3 regions of the Arthrobacter sp. BG5 genome follow, and region 3 is predicted to be linked to each of the others. Evidence: predicted binding sites of a transcription regulator. Region 3 holds the regulator's gene; each other region holds the start of a gene.

Region 1 (6,387 bases), 410 kb from region 3:
GACGTCGAGCAGGAAGGTCAGGCGAGCCTGGATCTCCTTGAGGACCTGGTGGGCGATCTGGGCCTCGCGGCCGCTGAGGACCAGGGTGTCCAGGAAGTGCGCGCACTCACGCATCGGCAGCGCGGCGACCTCGGCGATCGACTTGCCGTTGATCAACACCGAGAGTGACGCCGGGTTCAGCCGGGCACCGTTGCAGGCCGGGCATGGCACTTGGCGCATGTACTCCTCGTAGCGGTCCCGCGCCGAGTCGGAATCCGTTTCCGTGTGCTTGCGGTGCACGTACTGGACCACGCCTTCGAAGCCGGTGCTGTACTTGCGTTCCCGGCCGAAGCGGTTGCGGTACTGCACCACGACCTTGTGGTCCTTGCCGTGCAGCACGGTCTGCCGGGCCTCGGTGGAGAGCTTCTCCCACGGCGTGGTCATCTTGAAGCCGATTTCCTTGGCCAGGCCGCCGAGGAGCCGGTTCCAGTACTCGGTGGTGGCGGTGCCGAGCGACCAGGGCGCGATGGCCCCCTCGGAGAGGGAGAGCTCCGGGTTGGGGATCAGGAGTTCCTCGTCGACCTCCAGCTTGGTGCCGATGCCGCTGCAGGCGGAGCAGGCGCCGAAGGGGTTGTTGAACGAGAACGAGCGCGGTTCGATCTCATCGATGGCGAGGGGGTGCTCGTTAGGGCAGGCGAGGTGCTCGGAGAAGGCGCGGATCCGTTCCGGATCGTCGGCGTCGAGGTCAACGAATTCGGCCAGCACCCGGCCCTCGGCCAGGCCCAGCGCGGTTTCCACCGAGTCGGTGAGTCGCTGGCTGATGCCCTCCTTCACGACCAGGCGGTCCACCACCACTTCAATGGTGTGTTTGAACTGCTTGCCCAGCTTGGGCGGATCGCTAAGCTGGATCAGCTTGTCATCCACCCGGGCCCGGGAGTAGCCCTTCGCGGTGAGCTCCTTGAACAGTTCGACAAACTCGCCCTTGCGGCCGCGGACCACCGGCGCCAGCACCTGGAACCGGGTGCCCTCGGGCAGTTCCAGGAGCTGGTCGACGATCTGCTGCGGGGTCTGCTTGGTGACCGGCTCGCCGCAGACGGGGCAATGCGGGCGCCCCACCCGGGCCCAGAGCAGGCGCATGTAGTCGTAGATCTCGGTGATCGTGCCTACGGTGGAGCGTGGGTTCTTGCTCGTGGACTTCTGGTCGATCGACACCGCCGGGGAGAGGCCTTCGATGAAGTCGACGTCGGGCTTGTCCACCTGGCCCAGGAACTGGCGCGCGTAGGCGGAGAGTGATTCCACGTAGCGCCGCTGGCCCTCGGCGAAAATGGTGTCGAACGCGAGGGAGGACTTGCCGGAGCCGGAGAGGCCGGTGAAGACGATCATCGCGTCGCGCGGCAGGTCGAGGTCGACGTTGCGCAGGTTGTGTTCGCGTGCGCCCTTAACGACGAGGCGGGACAAGTCGGGGCGGGCCAGTTCCGCGCCCGCCGACGCCGGGCTGGACGGCTGCGGGCTGACCGCTTTCCCGGGCTTCACCGGTGCGGCAGCGGACTGGACATCGACGGCGGGTTCTTCAGCTAAGGCTTTAGGCACGCCTCCAATGCTAATCGAAAACTTCTTCGAATATCTATTCGGGCGGAGGTTGTGCTAGTAGAAGATGTGCTAGTGCCGGTCGTACGCGGCCGCCAGCAGCTGGACGGCCTCGGCGAAGCTGGCACCCTGGGCTTTGGCCGCCGCCGCGAACTCCGCCGCGGCGGCCGTGAGCGAACCCCAGGCCTCGTCGCGGGCACAGACAACCGTGCCGTTCCTGCCCTGCGTCGCCACGACGCCGGCGGCCTCAAGTTCCTTATAGGCGCGCGCCACGGTGTGCGGTGCCACGCCAAGTTCGCCCGCCAGGCTGCGCACGGCCGGGAGCCGGGTGCCGGGGGCCAGGGAGCCGTTGTTGGCCTGCTCGATGATGTTCAGCCTGAGCTGCTCGAAGAGCGGCACCGAGCTGCCGGCATTGGGCTTCCAGCTGCCGGGGAAACGGCCGGCTGTCCGCTCGCCGGAACTCACAGTTCCGGCTCCAGGACATCCTCAGCCCGTTCGCTGCCGGCGAACTGGGCGCGGTACAGCGAGCTGTACAGTCCGTCCCGCGCCATCAGGTGCTGGTGGTTCCCCTGTTCAACAATCCGTCCGTGGTCCATGACCAGAATTAGATCAGCGTCCCGGACTGTGGACAAGCGGTGGGCAATCACGAAGCTGGTCCGGCCCTGCCGGAGCCGGGCCATGGCCTGCCGGATCTGCACCTCCGTGCGGCTGTCCACCGAGCTGGTTGCCTCATCGAGGATCAGGATGCTGCGGCCGGACAGCTCCGCCCGGGCAATCGAGATCAGCTGCCGCTGGCCGCGGCTGAGGGAATCGCCGTCGTTGCCGAGCATCGTGGCGTAGCCGGCCGGCAGGGCCCGGACGAACTGGTCCACGTGACTCGCCTGCGCGGCGGCGAGAATCTCCTCGTCGCTGGCGCCGGGCCGGCCGTACTCGATGTTGTCCCGGATGCTGCCGGTGAACAGCCACGCGTCCTGCAGCACGGTGCCGAAGGCGGACCGCAGCACGTCGCGGGGCAGTTCGGCGATGTCCGCGCCGTCAACCGTGATCCGGCCCGAGTCCAGCTCGTAGAACCGCATCAGGAGGTTGACCACCGTGGTCTTGCCGGCCCCGGTGTGCCCCACGATCGCGACGGTCTGGCCCGGCTCGACGGCGAAGGAGAGGTCCTGGACCACCGGGGAACCCGGCGTATAACCGAATGTGACGTTTTCGAAGGTGACCCTCCCGGGGGGCGCGGCGTCCCCGCCGTCGGCGGCGCGCAGGGCGGCGGCCCGGGCGGCGCCGGCGGCCGGCTCAGCCGGGTCCGGGGGTATTTCCGGGGCGTCCAGCAGCGCGAAGACGCGTTCGGCCGAGGCCACGCAGGACTGCATCAGGGTGAGCATGCCGCCGATCTGGCCCATCGGCTGGCTGAAGAGCCGGCTGAACTGGATAAAGGCCTGGATACCGCCGACCGTCATGGTGCCGGCGGCCACCTGCAGCGCTCCGATTACGGCCACCGCGATGTAGTTGAGGTTGGAGACGAAGATCATCAGGGGCTGCACGACGCCGGACAGGTACTGCGCGCTGGAGGCGGACCGGAAGAGCCGGTCATTGCTCTGCCTGAAGGTGACCGCCGCAGCGTCCTGCCGGCCGAAGGCCTTCACGACTTCGTGCCCGGTGAAGAACTCCTCCAGGTGCGCGTGCAGTTCGCCGGTGCTGCCCCACTGTGCGGTGAAGTGCGCTTGCGATTTGCGCGCCACAATGACCGTAATGAGGGTCGAGACGGGGACCGAGGCGAGCGCGATCAACGCCAGCAGCGGCGAGAGCCAGAACATCATGGCCAGGGCCCCGGAGAGCATCAGCACCGACATGATCAGCTGGTTCAGCAGCTGGTTGAGTGACTGCGAGACGTTGTCAACGTCGTTGGTGGCCCGGCTGAGTACGTCGCCGCGGTGCTGGTCGTCAAAATGGCTGGAGGGCAGCAGGTGCAGCTTCTGTTCCACGGATGAACGGAGCCCGTAGCTCAGCCGCTGCACCGCTGTTGCGGTCAAGGCACCCTGGATCCAGCTGAACAGCGAGGCGCCAAGGTACATCAGTGCCACCGCGAGCAGCAGCCGGCCAAGCCGCTGCTCGTCGAAGGCTCCGCCGACCACGCTGCGGACTACGACGTCGGTGGCGTCGCCGAGGTATTTGGGCGCCGCCACGTTCAGTGCCGCGAAGCAACACGTCGCGGCGATGACGCCGGCCATGCGAAGGCGCACCGGCTTCAGCAGCCCCAGCAGCCGGCCGGCGACCCGCCATTTGGCACCGGCCGTTCCGGCCTGCACCGGGAAGCCGGCGCTCACAGGGTTTCCTCGAGGACCAGTTGGGAGGCGGCGATCTCCTGGTAGGTCCGGGAGGACTCCAGCAGCCCGTGATGGGAGCCCTGCGCCACCAGCCGGCCGTCCTCGAGCACAAGGATCAGGTCCGCGTCCTCGATGGTGGACAGCCGTTCGGCCACGATCAGCACGGTGGCCGCCCGCAGCAGCGGCTCCAGCGCCGACCGGAGCCGGACGTCGGTGCCGTAGTCGAGGGCGGAAAAACTGTCGTCGAACAGGTAGACGGGGGCCGGCCGGAGCAATGCCCGGGCAATGCACAGGCGCTGCCGCTGGCCGCCGGAAAAGTTGGTGCCGCCCTGGCTGACCGGGGCGTCGAGGCCGCCGGGTAGGTCCCGGACGAAGTCCGCGGCCTGGGCGGTTTCCAGCGCCTGCCACAGCTGCGCCTCGTCCGCCGCCGGCCCGCCCATCCGCAGGTTCTGCTCCAAGGTCCCGGAGAAGAGGTAGGAGTGCTGCGGCACCAGCGACATCATTTGGCGCAGCGACGCCAGCGGCAGCGAGCGGATCCCACGGCCGCCGATGCTGATGCTGCCAGCCGTCGGGTCAAGGAACCGCGGCAGCAGGTTCAGCAGGGTGCTCTTGCCGCTGCCCGTGGCGCCGACGATCGCCGTCGTCGTCCCGGGGACGGCGGTGAAGCTGACCCCGGCCAGCACCGGCGCTTCGGCCCCGGGGTAGGCGAACACGACCTCGCGGAACTCGACGGTGCCATCGGCCACCGCCGGCCCGGGGCCTGGTTCCGGGCTTGCCGCGAGGCCCGGCGCGGAGCCCGGCGCGGAGCCCGGCGCGGAGCCGGCTGCGGCGTCCGGCCTCTTCTCCGGCGCGGGAGCGCCGATGGACGGCTCGGTGTCGAGGACAGCCTGGATGCGCTCGGCGCAGGCCGCCGCGCGCGGGGCGGTCGTAAAGACGTACATCGCCATCATGATGGCGATCAGGATCTGCAGGATGTAGGCGATGAACGCGGTCAGGGCGCCGAGGCGCATCTGTCCGGCTTCGATCCGGTGGCCGCCGAACCAGACAACCGCGACCGAGGACAGGTTGACCACCACCATGATCACCGGGTTCATGCCGGCCACCAGCAGCGCTGAGCCCAGATTGTTGCGGGTGAGGTCACGGTTGGCGGTGTCGAAGCGGCGGATCTCATGGTCCTGCCGGACGAAGCCGCGGATGACGTTGGCGCCGATGATCTGTTCCCGCAGTACCCGGCTGATCCGGTCGATGAGTTCCTGGCCGTGCCGGTAGAGCGGGATCAGCCTGCGCACGATCAGCAGCATCAGCCCGGCCAGCACCGGGATGACGGCCACCACAATGCCGGAGAGCGCCAGGTCCTGGTGCACTGCGAGGGCGACGCCGCCGATGAAGCTGGCGGGGGCCGCGACGAGCATGGTGAATACGAGGACGGTGACGTTCTGGATCTGCGTGACGTCATTGGTGGCCCGGGTGACGAGGCTGGGGGCACCGAACGCGCCCACCTCCTGCGATGAAAAGGTCTGGACCTTGGCAAACAGTTCCTCACGCAGCCCGCGTCCCACCCGCATGGCCACGACGGCGCCGAGGTAGCCGGCGGCGACGGCGGCACCGACCTGGACGGCTGCGATCCCCGCCATCCATCCGCCCAGCCGGAGGATCACCGGCGTGTCGCCGGCGACGATGCCGTCGTCGATGACGGCGGCGTTCAGTGTGGGAAGCAGGAGGTTAGCGGTCGTCTGCACGAGCTGCAGGCAGATGATGGCCAGGACGGTCCTCCTGTGGGCGGCGAGCAGCCGCCGCATCAGGCTTAGTAGCACCGAACCTCCATCGCTAGAACAGGGCGAGGATACGGACCAGAGGGCGGCCGCCCCCAGACCGCTTTGTCATTGTAAGCCCCATCACATGGCAAGAGTTGTCACACGGCGTGTCATATCCGTAAACGCGGCTCGGTTTGGCCTCGGTTGCCCGGGCGCAGCGGTGTCTCGACGGCGGCCCGGGCAGTTCTCACCGTTTGCGGGCCACCGCGAAGATCCGCCGGAACGGGAACACCGTTCCGTGCGTGCCGGGCGGATAGGCCTCGTTAAGGAGCCGTGCGTAGTCGGCCTCGAAGCGGGCGCCCTCCTCCGCCGTGAGCGCGGCAAGCACCGGGCGGAGCCCGGTTCCCCGGACCCACTCCAGCACCGGGTCGGCCCCCGGCAGGAGCTGGAGGTATGTGGTTTCCCAGGCGTCCGCGTCGCAGCCGGCGTCGAGCATCAGTTCAAGGTATTCGTCCGGTCCGCCCACCACGTCGTCGTGCCGCAGCACGCCGTCAAGGCGTCCGGACCATTCGTCCGACGCGGCAAGCCCGCGCATGAGGGTGTGCGAGGGCGCGTCGAAGTTGCCCGGCACCTGCAGCGCGAACCACGATCCGGGGCGCAGCGCCTCAAGCCAGCGGGGCAGCAGTTCCCGGTGCCCGGGCACCCACTGCAGGGCGGCGTTGCTGACAACGACGTCGGTGTCCGGC
Region 2 (6,387 bases), 710 kb from region 3:
CGACGTCGGCGCCGAAGCCGCCGGTCAGCTCGCGGATCGCCTCCACCGGGTCGACTGCGGAGGAGTCCACCGTGTGCGTGGCGCCGAGTTCCTTGGCACGTTCGAGCTTCTTCGGGTCGATGTCCACCGCGATCACGGTGGTGGCGCCGGCGAGCGCCGCGCCGGCAACGGCCGCCACGCCCACGCCGCCGCAGCCGATCACGGCGACGGAGTCGCCGCGCTGGACGTCACCGGTGTTGATCGCGGCGCCGAGTCCCGCCATAACGCCGCAGCCGAGCAGGCCGATTGCGGCTGGGTCGGCGTCGGGGTCGACTTTGGTGCACTGGCCGGCAGCGACGAGGGTCTTTTCGGCGAACGCGCCGATGCCGAGCGCGGCGGTGAGCTCGGTGCCGTCCGCCAGCGTCATCTTCTGCTTGGCGTTGTGCGTGTTGAAGCAGTACTGCGGCTCGCCGCGGCGGCAGGCCCGGCACTCGCCGCAGACGGCGCGCCAGTTCAGCACCACCCGGTCCCCGGGGGCCACCTCGGTGACGTCGGGGCCGACGGCGCTGACCACACCGGTGGCCTCGTGGCCCAGCAGGAACGGGAAATCGTCGTTGATGGCGCCCTGCTTGTAGTGCAGGTCGGTGTGGCAGACGCCGCAGGTAAGGATATCCACCAGGGCCTCGCCGGGTCCGGGATCCGGGACCAGGATGGTTTCCAGGGTGACGGGTGCGTCCTTGGAACGGACTACTGCGGCTTTGACTTCGTGGACCATGGGGCTGGCTCCTTTCATCACCGCTGCCTGGCGGAAGCGGCACGGCGCGGGCTCCTGGGGTTAGCCGGGAGTCCGCGCCGCAAGTGGTGTGGGGGTGTCCTGAAAAGGTGGCTTAGGCCGCGAGCCGGCTCTTGACCTCGGCCGCGGAAGGGTTGGTGGCGGCGGTGCCGTCCGGGAAGAGCACGGTGGGGACCGTGCGGTTGCCTCCGTTGAGCTGCTCCACGAGTTCGGCGGTGCCCTCGACTTCCTCGATGTTGATCTCGGTGTACCCGATGCCCTGGGCGTCCAGCTGCTTCTTCAGCCGGTTGCAGTAGCCGCACCAGGTGGTCGAGAACATGGTGATGGTGCCGGAATCGGGGGTGAAATCCACGAAGGTCTCCTCAAAGCTGGTTGACGGCGCTGGTTGACGGTGATGAGTGGCAGCGCCGGTTGCCGATATAAGTCGTACGTCACTGTCAATAACCGTAACCCGAAGCCCGCTATTCCCGAAGGCGCTGGGGGCGGCCTGACCTCGGGGTCCTGTTTACCGGACGTGTTCCCCGCCGTAATACCCGGCACTATTCCCGGTGGCCGTCCGGATGACACAGATTCGGCACGGTGGCATGCTGGTGCCATGTGTGGACGCTACGTGATGGCCCGGGCCGTCGGGGACCTGCTGGCCGAGTTCGACGCCGAACTGGAAGAAGAGATCGTGATTCCGCCGTCCTGGAACGTCGCGCCGACCGCCGACGTGCCGATCCTGCTGGAGCGGCTGGTGGACGGCGCGCCCGTGCGTCAGCTGCACCTTGCCCGCTGGGGACTCGTGCCGTCCTGGGCCAAGGACCCCGGCATCGGCTCGAAAATGATCAACGCGCGCAGCGAGAGCGTGCTGGAGAAGCCGGCCTTCCGGAAGGCCACCCGCGCCCGGCGCTGCGCCGTTCCGGCGGACGGCTACTACGAGTGGAAGGGCGAAGGCCGCGGCAAGCAGCCGTACTACGTGCACCCGAAGGACGGCAGCCCGGTGGTGTTCGCCGGGCTCTACGAATGGTGGAAGGACCCGTCCAAGGCCGAGGGGGACCCCGAGCGGTGGTTGCTCTCGACGTCGATCCTCACCACCGACTCGCCGCCGGAAGGCTACGCGGACGGCATGCTGGCGGAACTGACGGCCCTGCACGACCGCGTCCCGCTGCCGATGGACCGTACGACGATGGAAACCTGGCTGGACCCGCAGGCCGGGGACGCCGCCGCCCTCGTGGGCCTGGTCCGGGCCGGCGCGCACGACGTCGCCGAGGGCTGGCGGATCGACGCCGTCGGCACCGCCGTCGGGAATGTCAGGAACGATTCCCCGGAGCTGATCGAGCCGGTCGGCAGCCTGTTCTAGGGGACGCGCGCCCCGGACGTTGCTACCTTCCACGCCGCGTGCGGGTTTGCAGGCCGGGACGAAGGTACATTTGTCCCGATGAGAGTCTGGGTCAACCAAGGGGGCAATGGTGACAATTTTTGGTCGTGAGTCGGCTACCGCGGTCTATCGAATCCGGCGAAGGGCCAGTGGGCTGCGGTGGATCATCCTCAGCACTGCACTTGCTGTGATTGGCCTTCTCGGGGTCTGGATTACCATCCCGGAATGGATCAACATGCTCCTGGCGGCAGTCTCATTTGCGTTGCTGTACATGGAGGTGAGAGCCCACCGGCGCTCAGTTGCGTCGACGGTGTTCGAGCCGCGCGTGAGCGATTCCTTCGACAGCGTGGCGCAGGCGACAAGCAACCACGGTCGGTTCACTTATCGGAAGTTTCCACACGGATCGTTCCTCTCGGATGCACTGGTGAGCGCGGCCATACGGCACGGACTGGAGGCGAGGCTGGATTCCGAACCCTTCACGGTGCCCCCGGCACTCAGCGCCCTCGGCCAACGCTTTCTCGACGAAAAGATCAAGCTTAGGCATGTCTTTGACGGGCCCATCCTTGGCTGGAACTCCAACGTCGGTGTCGGGACGGCCGCGTCTGAGCTGCCTCGCTGGATAGATTTTCAGCCCGCAACCTACTTTCAGCACATCGCAACGGACCAACTTGCACTCCACGACGTAAGCCAAGCTGGTCGTTTCACCGCAGACCACGGGCGAAGACTATTCATTAACCGGCGCGGGGCGCTCAGGGACTTCCACGACTCATGGCTTGTGAACGTGGTTGGCACCTCTGTCATGGCATTCACCAGCGATGGCAAGCTGCTCATAGTGGATCAGGGAATTCATAATCTCAATAGCGGCGGACAGTTGGCTCCGAGCGGCTCGGGTGCGCTGGAGCCCCGAGATTTTCAGGGTCGCGCTTCGCTTTCGCTGGCGGAATTGGCGGCTAACGGGGCCAACCGTGAGCTGCAGGAAGAAGCCGGAGTCCTTGCCAGCGAGATACGGGCGAGCTACTTTCTAGGCTTCGGACGCTGGCTCGAAAAAGCGGCGCGTCCCGAACTGATGACACTGAGTCTGCTCTCCGTGGACTCGCACGTTCTGGAACAACGAATGACCGGGAAACTTGAGAAACCGTTTGTTCGTGGACGCACATTCACCAGGCTTGTGGGTGAACCGGATGAATGGGGATCGTCGCCGGATACAATGCTCGAGCCCCAGTACCGGGGAAGGCTCTCCCTGCCGCTTTCAGTGGGGCTGGCGCTATTGAGTGAATTCGTCGCAGCGGGCGGCCCATCGGCAGAAGTGTTTTCAACCCACGTTATCGCCGGCGACTAGGGCGCCTAGACCGTGACCTTTCCGCCGGCGTCGACCGTCCAGGTGGGGTTGAAGGCGACCTCCCAGCGGAAGCCGTCCGGATCGGCGAAGTAGCCGGTGTACCCGCCCCAGGGCTGGGTCGTGGGCGCCGCCACGACGGCGGCCCCGGCAGCCTCCGCCTGCCGCATTATTGTGTCCACCGCGTCGGCGCTGCCCACGTTGTGGCTGAGCGTAATGCAGGGAACGCCGGCGGGGGCGTCAGTGGCCGCCTCGGCCTGCATCTGCCCGGCGTCCCAGAGCGAGAGTATGAGGCCGTGGTTGGCCTGCAGGAAGATGACCTCGCCGGGAACCTCGCGATGGACCGGCCAGCCGAGGCCCTGAACGTAGAAGCGGCGCGAGGCGTCAACGCTGCGGACACCCAATGAGATGAAGTCGACTCGTGGTTGCATCTTTCGATACTGTCATGGACATGTCCACACATCACCGTGACGCCAAAGACGCCCAGGCCGACAAGGAACAACTCGCCGCCGTGCGGGTGGCCGTCGACGAGGTGGACGAGCAGATTGTCGCGCTGATCGGGCGCCGTGAACGGCTGATCCGGATCGCCGGTACCCTCAAGGCGGACAGCGCCGAGGTCCGTGCCCCCGGCCGGGTGGAGCGGGTCCTGGAACACGTCAAGTCCACGGCGGAGCAGAAGGACATCGACACCGAAATCGTTGAACAGACCTACAAGGCCATGATCGACGCCTTCATCAGGCTCGAGCTGGATGTGTACAAAGCCACCAGCTAGGGCTGGGCTCTTCTAGAGCGACTCCTCGACGGGCACGTTGGCCTGGTAGTCCCTGCCCTCGCAGTCGCTGTACGCCGTCATCAGATGGCCCTTGGTCAGCCCCATCACCGTGCTGAGCGGAAAGTTCCCCGTGATGGTGTTGCCGGAGTGCTCCACACCCTTGAGGTCAAAGTTCTCCTCCGTGCCGTCATGGCTGAAGCAGAAAAAGGACACGGCCTCGCCGTTCATGAACTCGATTTCCATCCGGCGCTGGTGCGAGTGGTCCGGAGTGGCCGCCACGAGGCCCACCACGTAGGCGCCGGAACTCGGAATGTTCCCGTCTATATCGAACTTCGCCACCAAGGTTGAATCCTTGGCGGCGATGCTTACGTGCTTCAGGAGTGCGCTGTGGGAGCTCATAGCTCAATCCTGCTACCTGTGCCTTCGTCCGTCCACCCCCATCTAGGTTTTGTCCCGGGCCCGGCGTAGACTTGAATTGTTCGAAGATATATTCGAATAACTGCCAGGATCTTTTCTTCATGAAGCACAGGGTCCTTGGTGCAATTCAGCGCGTATGGGAGGCAGCATGGGGATGTTCAGCGAGTCGGTGGACGTCGCCTGCGCCCCGGAGGGCCAGCCGCTGTCCCTGGAATGGGCCGGGCAGCACTACGTCGTCTGCGCCGAACCGCTCCGCTGGTTTGAACGGCGCCAGTGGTGGGCCGAGGAACAGCGGGCGCCGCTGGGCGGCGGCGCCGGGCTGGTGGACCACGAGATCTGGCGGGTCCAGGTCCGGGAGGAACGCAACCCGGAGCGGACACTCACCCTTGACCTGAGCCGGCATCTGGGCAGCGGCCGCTGGCGGCTGTTGCGGATCCACGACGCCCTGCACACCCTCCGGAAGCCTGAATCGGCATGAGCTTTACCCACCTGCACGTATCCACCGCGTTCAGCGCCCACTACGGGGTGTCCTGGCCGGAGGAACTGGCCGCTGCCGCCGCCGCGGACGGGGCCACGGCGCTCGCCTGCACGGACCGCGACGGACTCTACGGCACGGTCAAACACCTGAAGGCCTGCATGGCGGCCGGGCTGGACCCCGTCGTGGGGGTCGACCTGGCAGTCTTTGACGACGACGGCGACCACCGCACCCAGCTCGGCGGGCGCGTCGTCGTGCTGGCTCACGGGCAGAACCGCGGCGCCGGCTACCGGGCGCTCTGCCGGCTGGTCTCCGATGCCCACGCCCGCACCACGGGCAAGGCCGGGGGAACGGTGCCCGTCGCCGTGACCAGGGCGGAACTGGCCTCCCGCGCCCTCGATCCGCAAACCCTGGAACCGGTCCTGACCGTGCTGATCGGCCCGGACTCCGACGTCGGCCGGTCCATGGGGGGCCGGCGGTACCTCCGCCCCCGCACGCTCTTCAAACGCTGGCTGGACGCCATGCCGGCCGGAACCCTCGCCGCCGAGGTGGTCTCCCAGCTCAGCCCGCCCGGCGAACCGCTGAGCACGGCCCACGCGGTGCGGATGATCAAACTCGCCGCGGAACACGCCGTCCCCGCGGTGCTGAGCAACGCGGTGCGGTATTGCGCCGAGGACGGGGCCGCGACGGCCGACGTGCTGGACTCCGCCCGGACGCTGAAATCCCTGCCTGAGCTCTCCGCCGCGCCGCTGCTGCAACCCAACGGGCAGGGCTGGCTGAAATCCGCCGCGCAGATGCAGCGGCTGGGCCAGGAAATCATGCACGCCGCCGGCTACGGCGCAGCGGACCTCAAGAGCCTGCTGGCGCACACCGAGGCGCTCGCGGACCGCTGCCGGATGAATCCGGTCACGGACATGGGCTGGAAGCAGCCGGTGGTGCCGGAAGCCGCGGTGATCGGGATCGCGGGGGACCCGCTGGTGGAGCTCACCCAACGCTGCGAGGCGGGCATCAACCGGCGCTTCCCCGGGATCACCGGGAAGCCTGCCGAAGAGCTGCGCGCCCGGCTGGAGCACGAACTGCGGATCATCGACGGCCTGGGTTTCGCCTCCTATTTCCTCACCGTCGCCGAGGTGTCCCGGATGATCCTGGACATGGGTGTCCGGGCCGCCGCCCGCGGCTCGGGCGCCTCCAGCCTGGTGAATTACCTGATTGACGTCAGCCAAGTCAATCCCTTGCAGCACGACCTCATCTTCGA
Region 3 (6,387 bases):
TGGCCGGCAGCTCGCGCGCTCCCGGCTGATGGTGATCCTGGAGCTCTGCGAACGGCTCCTGGCCGCCAAGGAGAACCGGGAAGTGGTCTGGTTCTCCCGCAATAGCAGCTTCGATCCGCAGCAGGGCTACTCGCAGCCTGACGACTCCGCGCCTGCCCTGATCAACGTTGCTCCGCTCAGCGTCGCCGGCCGGCTGCGCGAGGGACTGTTCGCCGACCACACCGTCGTCCTGACGTCGGCAACCCTGGCGATCGGTTCGGCCTTCGAGCCGGCGGCGGGAGGCCTCGGCCTGGTGGGTCCCGGCGCACCCAGCTGGACCGGCGTCGACGTCGGATCCCCCTTCGAATATCCCAAACAAGGCATCCTCTACGTTGCCAAGCACCTGCCCAAGCCGGGCCGGGGGACCTCGCCGGAAGCCCTCGACGAGCTCGAGAAGCTGATCCGCGCCTCCGGCGGCGGCGCCCTCTGCCTCTTCTCGTCGCGGCGCGCCGCCGAAGAGGCGGCCGAGGCGATGCGGCCCCGGCTGGGGATGAGCATTCTCTGCCAGGGTGAATCGACCATGACCGCGCTGGTGAAGCAGTTCGCCGACGAGCCGGACACCTGCCTCTTCGGCACCATGTCGCTCTGGCAGGGCGTCGACGTGCCAGGGAACTCCTGCCGCCTCGTCGTGATCGACCGGATCCCGTTCCCGCGGCCCGATGACCCGCTGATGACGGCCCGCTCCCGGGCGGTGGCCCAAGCCGGCGGCAACGGCTTTATGAGCGTCTCGGCGACGCACGCAGCGATCCGCCTCGCCCAGGGAGCCGGACGCCTGATCCGCTCGACGTCGGACAAGGGCGTGGTGGCGGTCCTCGATTCCCGGCTGTCCACCGAACGGTACGGCGCGTTCCTCCGGGCCGCGCTGCCGCCGTTCTGGCCCACCACCGACCCGTCGGTGGCGCTGGCAGCCCTCGAACGCCTCGGCAAAGAAACCCCGGCCAAGCAACAGGCCCAGCAACCCGCCAAGTAGGCGGGAAGGGCCGGCGGGGGTACCAATGGGCCGCGCTGGCGTTCCCGCCCGGTTCTTGTGAGCCCCGGGGCCGGCAGAGCCGGGTTTCCGCGGCTGCGGCGGCCCCGCACGCCGTCGTGCTGCCGACAACCGGGCGGGAACGCACGGAGGCCCCATCCGGAACCTCGGACGGGGCCTTTGGCGCTGCCGGTGGGGTGTGGCTGGCAGGGGTGGTGTGGCCGGGAAGCCGGCGGGGGAGGCTACAGGGAGCGCAGCACCGAGACGACCTTGCCCATAATGACGGCATGGTCGCCGAGGATCGGCTCGTACTGGGTGTTTTGCGGGAGCAGCCAGGTGTGGCCGTCGCGCTGGCGGAACGTCTTGACCGTGGCCTCGTCATCGAGCAATGCGGCAACGATGTCGCCGTTGACGGCATCGTTCTGACGCCGGACGACGACCCAGTCGCCGTCGCAGATGGCGGCGTCGATCATTGAATCACCGGCCACCCGGAGCATAAACAGTTCACCGTGGCCCACCAGCTGGCGCGGCAGAGGCATCACGTCCTCCACCACCTGGTCGGCCAGGATCGGGCCGCCGGCGGCGATGCGGCCGACGAACGGGACCATCGCGGTGTCCGTGGCGCTGGCGAGCTCGGCGACAGCCTGGCCGCCGACGGCGCGCAGGCCGCTGGACTTCTCCACACCGGAGATCGTGGTGGCACCCTCGTCCAGGGTCAGCGGCATCAGCACTTCCATGGCGCGGGGACGTTTGGGGTCACGCCGCAGGTAGCCGAGCTTTTCCAGCTGCGAGAGCTGGTGGGTGACGCTGGACAGGCTGGCCAGCCCGACGGTGTCGCCGATCTCGCGCATGGAGGGCGGGTAGCCGTTGTCTGTCACGGAACGCTGGATGGTCTCCAGGATCTTCTTCTGACGGACGGTAAGGCTCTTCGGCGCCCGGCCGGTCTGGGGGCTCCGCTGAGCGGCCCTCCCGCCGGCGGCTTGTGCTGCCATGTTCGCCATGCCTTTCCATTCCGCCCGGCTGCCGTGGCTGCCGGGACCGTTCGGTCCGAACAATGTCAGACCCCGCTGATCAACTGTTGCTGACCAACCCAAGTGGTTGTCCTGTGATTCAAAAGTAGGGCAGCCGCCAGGGTTTTTCAAACATTTGTTCTAGCGAGTCTCGACAATGTTCGTTCATAAGTGCTAAAACAGAAGCAGCGAAGTTCGAATATGTGTTCGAAGTTTCGAAGCCTTGCTGGCTCTTAGGGTTCGGCGGTGTGTTCGAAGTTTGGTGTTCGAGGGTTCGCGATCGAAGGTAATGCGTTCGATGGTTCGGCCGGTTGGCGGCAGGTACGTGGAGTACGCCGGGCGGCACAGATAAGTCCAGGAGGGCTCAGCTCATGTCAGCAGTAAGCGCTATTTCCGGTTCGTCCGTTTCCGCTCCCGCTCAGGAGGCGGCGCCCGCTGCTGCCTCCCGGCAGGCTCCGCTGAGGCTGACTCGCCGCGGACGCTTCGTCTTCTTCGGCCTGCCGCTGATCCTGCTGGCCGCCCTGGTCCTCTCCCTGGCCGGGTTCCTGAACGCCCCGGCCAAGGCCGCCGACTCGGCCGCGGAGCTCTCGCTCACACCGACCGTCACGGTGACGGTCCAGCCGGGGGAGTCGCTCTGGGCCATCGCCGGTGAGGTCGCCCCGGAGCGGGACCCCCGCGACGTTGTTGCCGACATCGTGCAGCTGAACAACCTCGAAGCCGCGCGGGTCATCCCCGGCCAGCAGCTCTACGTACCCGCCAAATAGACCACCCCGCCAAGGCCGCCGTCGGCCGCCCCGGCGGGCCCCGGGCGGTCACAGTTTCGGGGCCGGGGCCGGTCTCACTTAAACTGGGCAGGTGACTGACCAGCTAGAGCGCCTCAACCGACTGCCCCTCCGGACCAATCTGCGCGGACTGCGCCCCTACGGTGCGCCCCAGTTGGATGTCCCCATCCTGCTGAACGTCAACGAGAACACCCATGGCGTCCCGGCCGACGTCCGCGCGGCCATCGCCGAGGCCGTGACGGAGGCCGCCGCCGGACTGAACCGATACCCGGACCGCGAGTTCACCGAACTGCGCGAAGCCCTCGCCGAATACCTCGGCCACGGCCTGGACGCCGGCAACATCTGGGCAGCCAACGGCTCGAACGAAGTCCTGCAGCAAATCCTCCAGGCCTTCGGCGGCCCGGGCCGCACCGCGCTCGGCTTCCCTCCCACGTACTCGATGTACCCCCTGCTCGCCGCCGGTACGGACACCGAATACATCGTCGGGGTCCGCGCCGAGGACTACGGGCTCAGCGCCGAATCGGCAGCCCGCCAGGTCCGGGAGCTGAAGCCCAACGTCGTTTTCCTCTGCTCACCGAACAACCCCACCGGCACCGGCCTGGGTCTCGACGTCGTCGAGGCCGTCTACGAAGCCGGCGAAGCCAGCCAGACAATCGTGATCGTCGACGAGGCGTACCACGAGTTCGCCCACGATGGCACGCCCAGCGCCCTGACCCTGCTGCCGGGCCGCGAGCGGCTCATCGTCTCGCGCACCATGAGCAAGGCCTTCGCCTTGGCCGGGGCCCGGCTCGGCTACATGGCGGCGGCCCCGGAGGTCACCGACGCGCTGCGCCTGGTCCGGCTGCCGTACCACCTCTCCGCAATCACCCAGGCGACGGCGCTGGCCGCCCTGCGCCACCGGGTGGCGCTGATGGCCGACGTCGAGGACATCAAGCGCCAGCGCGACCGGATCGTGACGGAGCTGACCCGGATGGGCCTCAAGCCCGCCGCCTCCGATTCGAACTACGTCTTCTTTGGCGGCCTCGAGAACCCGCACGAGACCTGGCAAGGGCTGTTGGACGCCGGCGTGCTCATCCGCGACGTCGGCATCCCCGGCCACCTGCGCGTGACCGCCGGAACTGAGACGGAAACCACAGCGTTTCTGGAAGCCCTCGAACGGATCCTGGCCGGCCACGAAGTGCAGTCCGCCTAGACTTAAGCCAGGACCCACGCACACCGTCCCGTTCGCCGGGCGCCCGCCTCATCCAAAGGACATCCCACATGAGCAACACCGGATCAGCCGCTGCCCGGACCGCACGCCTGGAGCGGACCACCAGTGAATCCTCCGTCCTGGTCGAGATCAACCTGGACGGCACCGGCGTCTCGGACATCAGCACCTCCGTGCCGTTCTACGACCACATGCTGACCGCGCTGAGCAAGCACTCCCTGATCGACATGACGGTCAAGGCCACCGGCGACATCCACATCGACGTCCACCACACCGTGGAAGACGTCGCGATTACCTTCGGCGAGGTCCTTCGCACGGCGTTGGGCAACAAGGCCGGCATCCGCCGCTTCGGCGAGGCCACGGTGCCGCTCGACGAGGCGCTGGCCCAGGCCGTCGTCGACGTTTCCGGCCGTCCCTACCTGGTGCACACCGGCGAACCGGCCGGTCAGGAGTACCACCTCATCGGCGGTCACTTCACCGGCTCCCTGACCCGGCATGTCTTCGAGGCGATCACCCTGCACGCCGGGATCTGCCTCCACATGAACGTCACTGCCGGCCGGGACCCGCACCACATCGTCGAGGCTCAGTTCAAGGCCTTCGCCCGCGCACTGCGCGCCGCCGTGGAGCCGGACCCGCGGGTCGAGGGCATCCCCTCCACCAAGGGCGCGCTGTGACCGGCAAGGTGCTCCGGGACGGGGCCATCATCAACCCGGACGCCGCCAGGAAGCCGGTCTCGCCCGAGGGCAAGCCCACCGTCACCGTGCTCGACTACGGTTCCGGCAACGTCCGCTCCGCCGTCCGCGCCCTCGAACGCGCCGGGGCCGAGGTCATCCTCAGCTCCAAGCCCGAGGATGTGCTCAACGCGGACGGGCTTGTCGTTCCCGGCGTCGGTGCCTTCGAAACCGTCATGAACGAGCTCAAGGCCGTCGACGCCGTCCGCATGATCGGCCGCCGCGTTGCCGGCGGCCGGCCCGTGCTCGCAATCTGCGTCGGATTGCAGGTCCTGTTCGAAGCCGGCGTGGAACACGGCACCGTGGCCGAGGGTATGGGGGAGTGGCCGGGCAAGGTCGAGCTCCTGCCGGCCGAGGTCGTGCCGCACATGGGCTGGAACACGGTCACCGTGCCGGAGGGCTCCCGGCTCTTCGCCGGCGTCGAAAACGAACGCTTCTACTTCGTGCACTCCTACGGCGTCCAGCACTGGGACTTCGACGTGGTCCAGCCGCGGATGGCCGCCCCGCTCGTAACCTGGTCCGAGCACGGCGCCCCGTTCATCGCCGCGGTCGAAAACGGCCCGCTGTGCGCCACCCAGTTCCACCCGGAAAAGTCCGGCGACGCCGGTGCGCGCCTGCTCCGCAACTGGGTGGACAGCCTCCGCGGCGGCGGCAAAGCCGGTACCGACCAGGCCGCCCTACCGGAACAGACCGACTAGATGTGGTCCATAGTGCTGATGGGCCTCGCCGGCCTGCTGGTTGGCGGCGCCCTGTCGTTCCGGCAGCAAAAAAGCCCGCTGTGGGTGCAGGTCGTGTTCTACGTCCTGGCCGGCATGGCCCTGCTGGCCGCCTACCTCTTGACCCTGCCGGGGAACTGACCCTGCCGTGCAACTGACCGCCCGCAAAACGCGCACCCTTTCCCCGACCCGCCGCCCCAACACCGTGAGGACCTTCCGATGACCACCGAAACCCCGCTGCCGGTACTCGAGCTGCTCCCCGCCGTCGACGTCGTCAACGGCCAGGCCGTGCGCCTGGTCCAGGGCGAGGCAGGCAGCGAAACCAGCTACGGCACGCCGCTGGAAGCCGCGCTGAACTGGCAGGAACAGGGTGCCGAATGGGTCCACCTCGTCGACCTCGACGCCGCCTTCGGCCGCGGGTCCAACGCCGAACTGCTGCGCGAGGTCGTCGGCCGGCTGGACATCAAGGTCGAACTCTCCGGCGGGCTGCGCGACGACGATTCCCTGGAAAAGGCCCTGGACCTTGGCGTCGCCCGGGTGAACCTGGGCACCGCGGCGCTGGAGAACCCCGAGTGGACGCACCGGGTGATCGAGCGCTTCGGTGACAAGATCGCCGTCGGCCTCGACGTCCGCGGCACCACCCTCGCCGGCCGCGGCTGGACCAAGGAAGGCGGCGACCTCTGGGACGTCCTGGGCCGCCTCGAGGAAGCCGGCTGCGCCCGCTACGTCGTCACCGACGTCACCAAGGACGGCACGCTGCAGGGCCCGAACGTCGAGCTGCTGCGCCAGATGGTGGAAAAGACCGGCAAGCCCGTCGTGGCCTCCGGCGGCATCTCCAGCCTCGAAGACCTCAAAGTCCTGCGCTCCCTCGTGCCGCTAGGCGTCGAGGGCGCCATCGTCGGCAAGGCCCTCTACAACGGCAACTTCACGCTGCC

Evidence for each region. The regulator LexA, encoded in region 3, represses DNA repair genes until DNA is damaged. The targets are predictions, from matches to a motif close to TCGAACANNTGTTCGA.
Region 1: the regulator LexA is predicted to act here: its motif matches at 1,596-1,611, upstream of uvrA (excinuclease ABC subunit UvrA).
Region 2: the regulator LexA is predicted to act here: its motif matches at 4,720-4,735, upstream of AC1MBE_RS01835 (DUF6504 family protein).

Annotation. Positions count from the first base shown of each region.
Region 1 covers NZ_CM155268.1:119,616-126,002, reverse strand. Annotated here, with positions in the region: gene uvrA (excinuclease ABC subunit UvrA) at 1-1,452, opposite strand, end outside; gene AC1MBE_RS00575 (GntR family transcriptional regulator) at 1,639-2,031, opposite strand; gene AC1MBE_RS00570 (ABC transporter ATP-binding protein) at 2,028-3,791, opposite strand; gene AC1MBE_RS00565 (ABC transporter ATP-binding protein) at 3,884-5,686, opposite strand; gene AC1MBE_RS00560 (trans-aconitate 2-methyltransferase) at 5,889-6,387, opposite strand, start outside.
Region 2 covers NZ_CM155268.1:419,292-425,678, reverse strand. Annotated here, with positions in the region: gene AC1MBE_RS01870 (S-(hydroxymethyl)mycothiol dehydrogenase) at 1-754, opposite strand, end outside; gene AC1MBE_RS01865 (mycoredoxin) at 867-1,124, opposite strand; gene AC1MBE_RS01860 (SOS response-associated peptidase) at 1,368-2,114, shown strand; gene AC1MBE_RS01855 (hypothetical protein) at 2,221-3,471, shown strand; gene AC1MBE_RS01850 (VOC family protein) at 3,477-3,899, opposite strand; gene AC1MBE_RS01845 (chorismate mutase) at 3,914-4,240, shown strand; gene AC1MBE_RS01840 (hypothetical protein) at 4,253-4,639, opposite strand; gene AC1MBE_RS01835 (DUF6504 family protein) at 4,806-5,135, shown strand; gene AC1MBE_RS01830 (DNA polymerase III subunit alpha) at 5,132-6,387, shown strand, end outside.
Region 3 covers NZ_CM155268.1:3,452,718-3,459,104, forward strand. Annotated here, with positions in the region: gene AC1MBE_RS15815 (ATP-dependent DNA helicase) at 1-1,009, shown strand, start outside; gene lexA (transcriptional repressor LexA) at 1,249-1,998, opposite strand; gene AC1MBE_RS15825 (LysM peptidoglycan-binding domain-containing protein) at 2,388-2,780, shown strand; gene AC1MBE_RS15830 (histidinol-phosphate transaminase) at 2,872-3,990, shown strand; gene hisB (imidazoleglycerol-phosphate dehydratase HisB) at 4,059-4,679, shown strand; gene hisH (imidazole glycerol phosphate synthase subunit HisH) at 4,676-5,434, shown strand; gene AC1MBE_RS15845 (hypothetical protein) at 5,435-5,593, shown strand; gene priA (bifunctional 1-(5-phosphoribosyl)-5-((5-phosphoribosylamino)methylideneamino)imidazole-4-carboxamide isomerase/phosphoribosylanthranilate isomerase PriA) at 5,672-6,387, shown strand, end outside.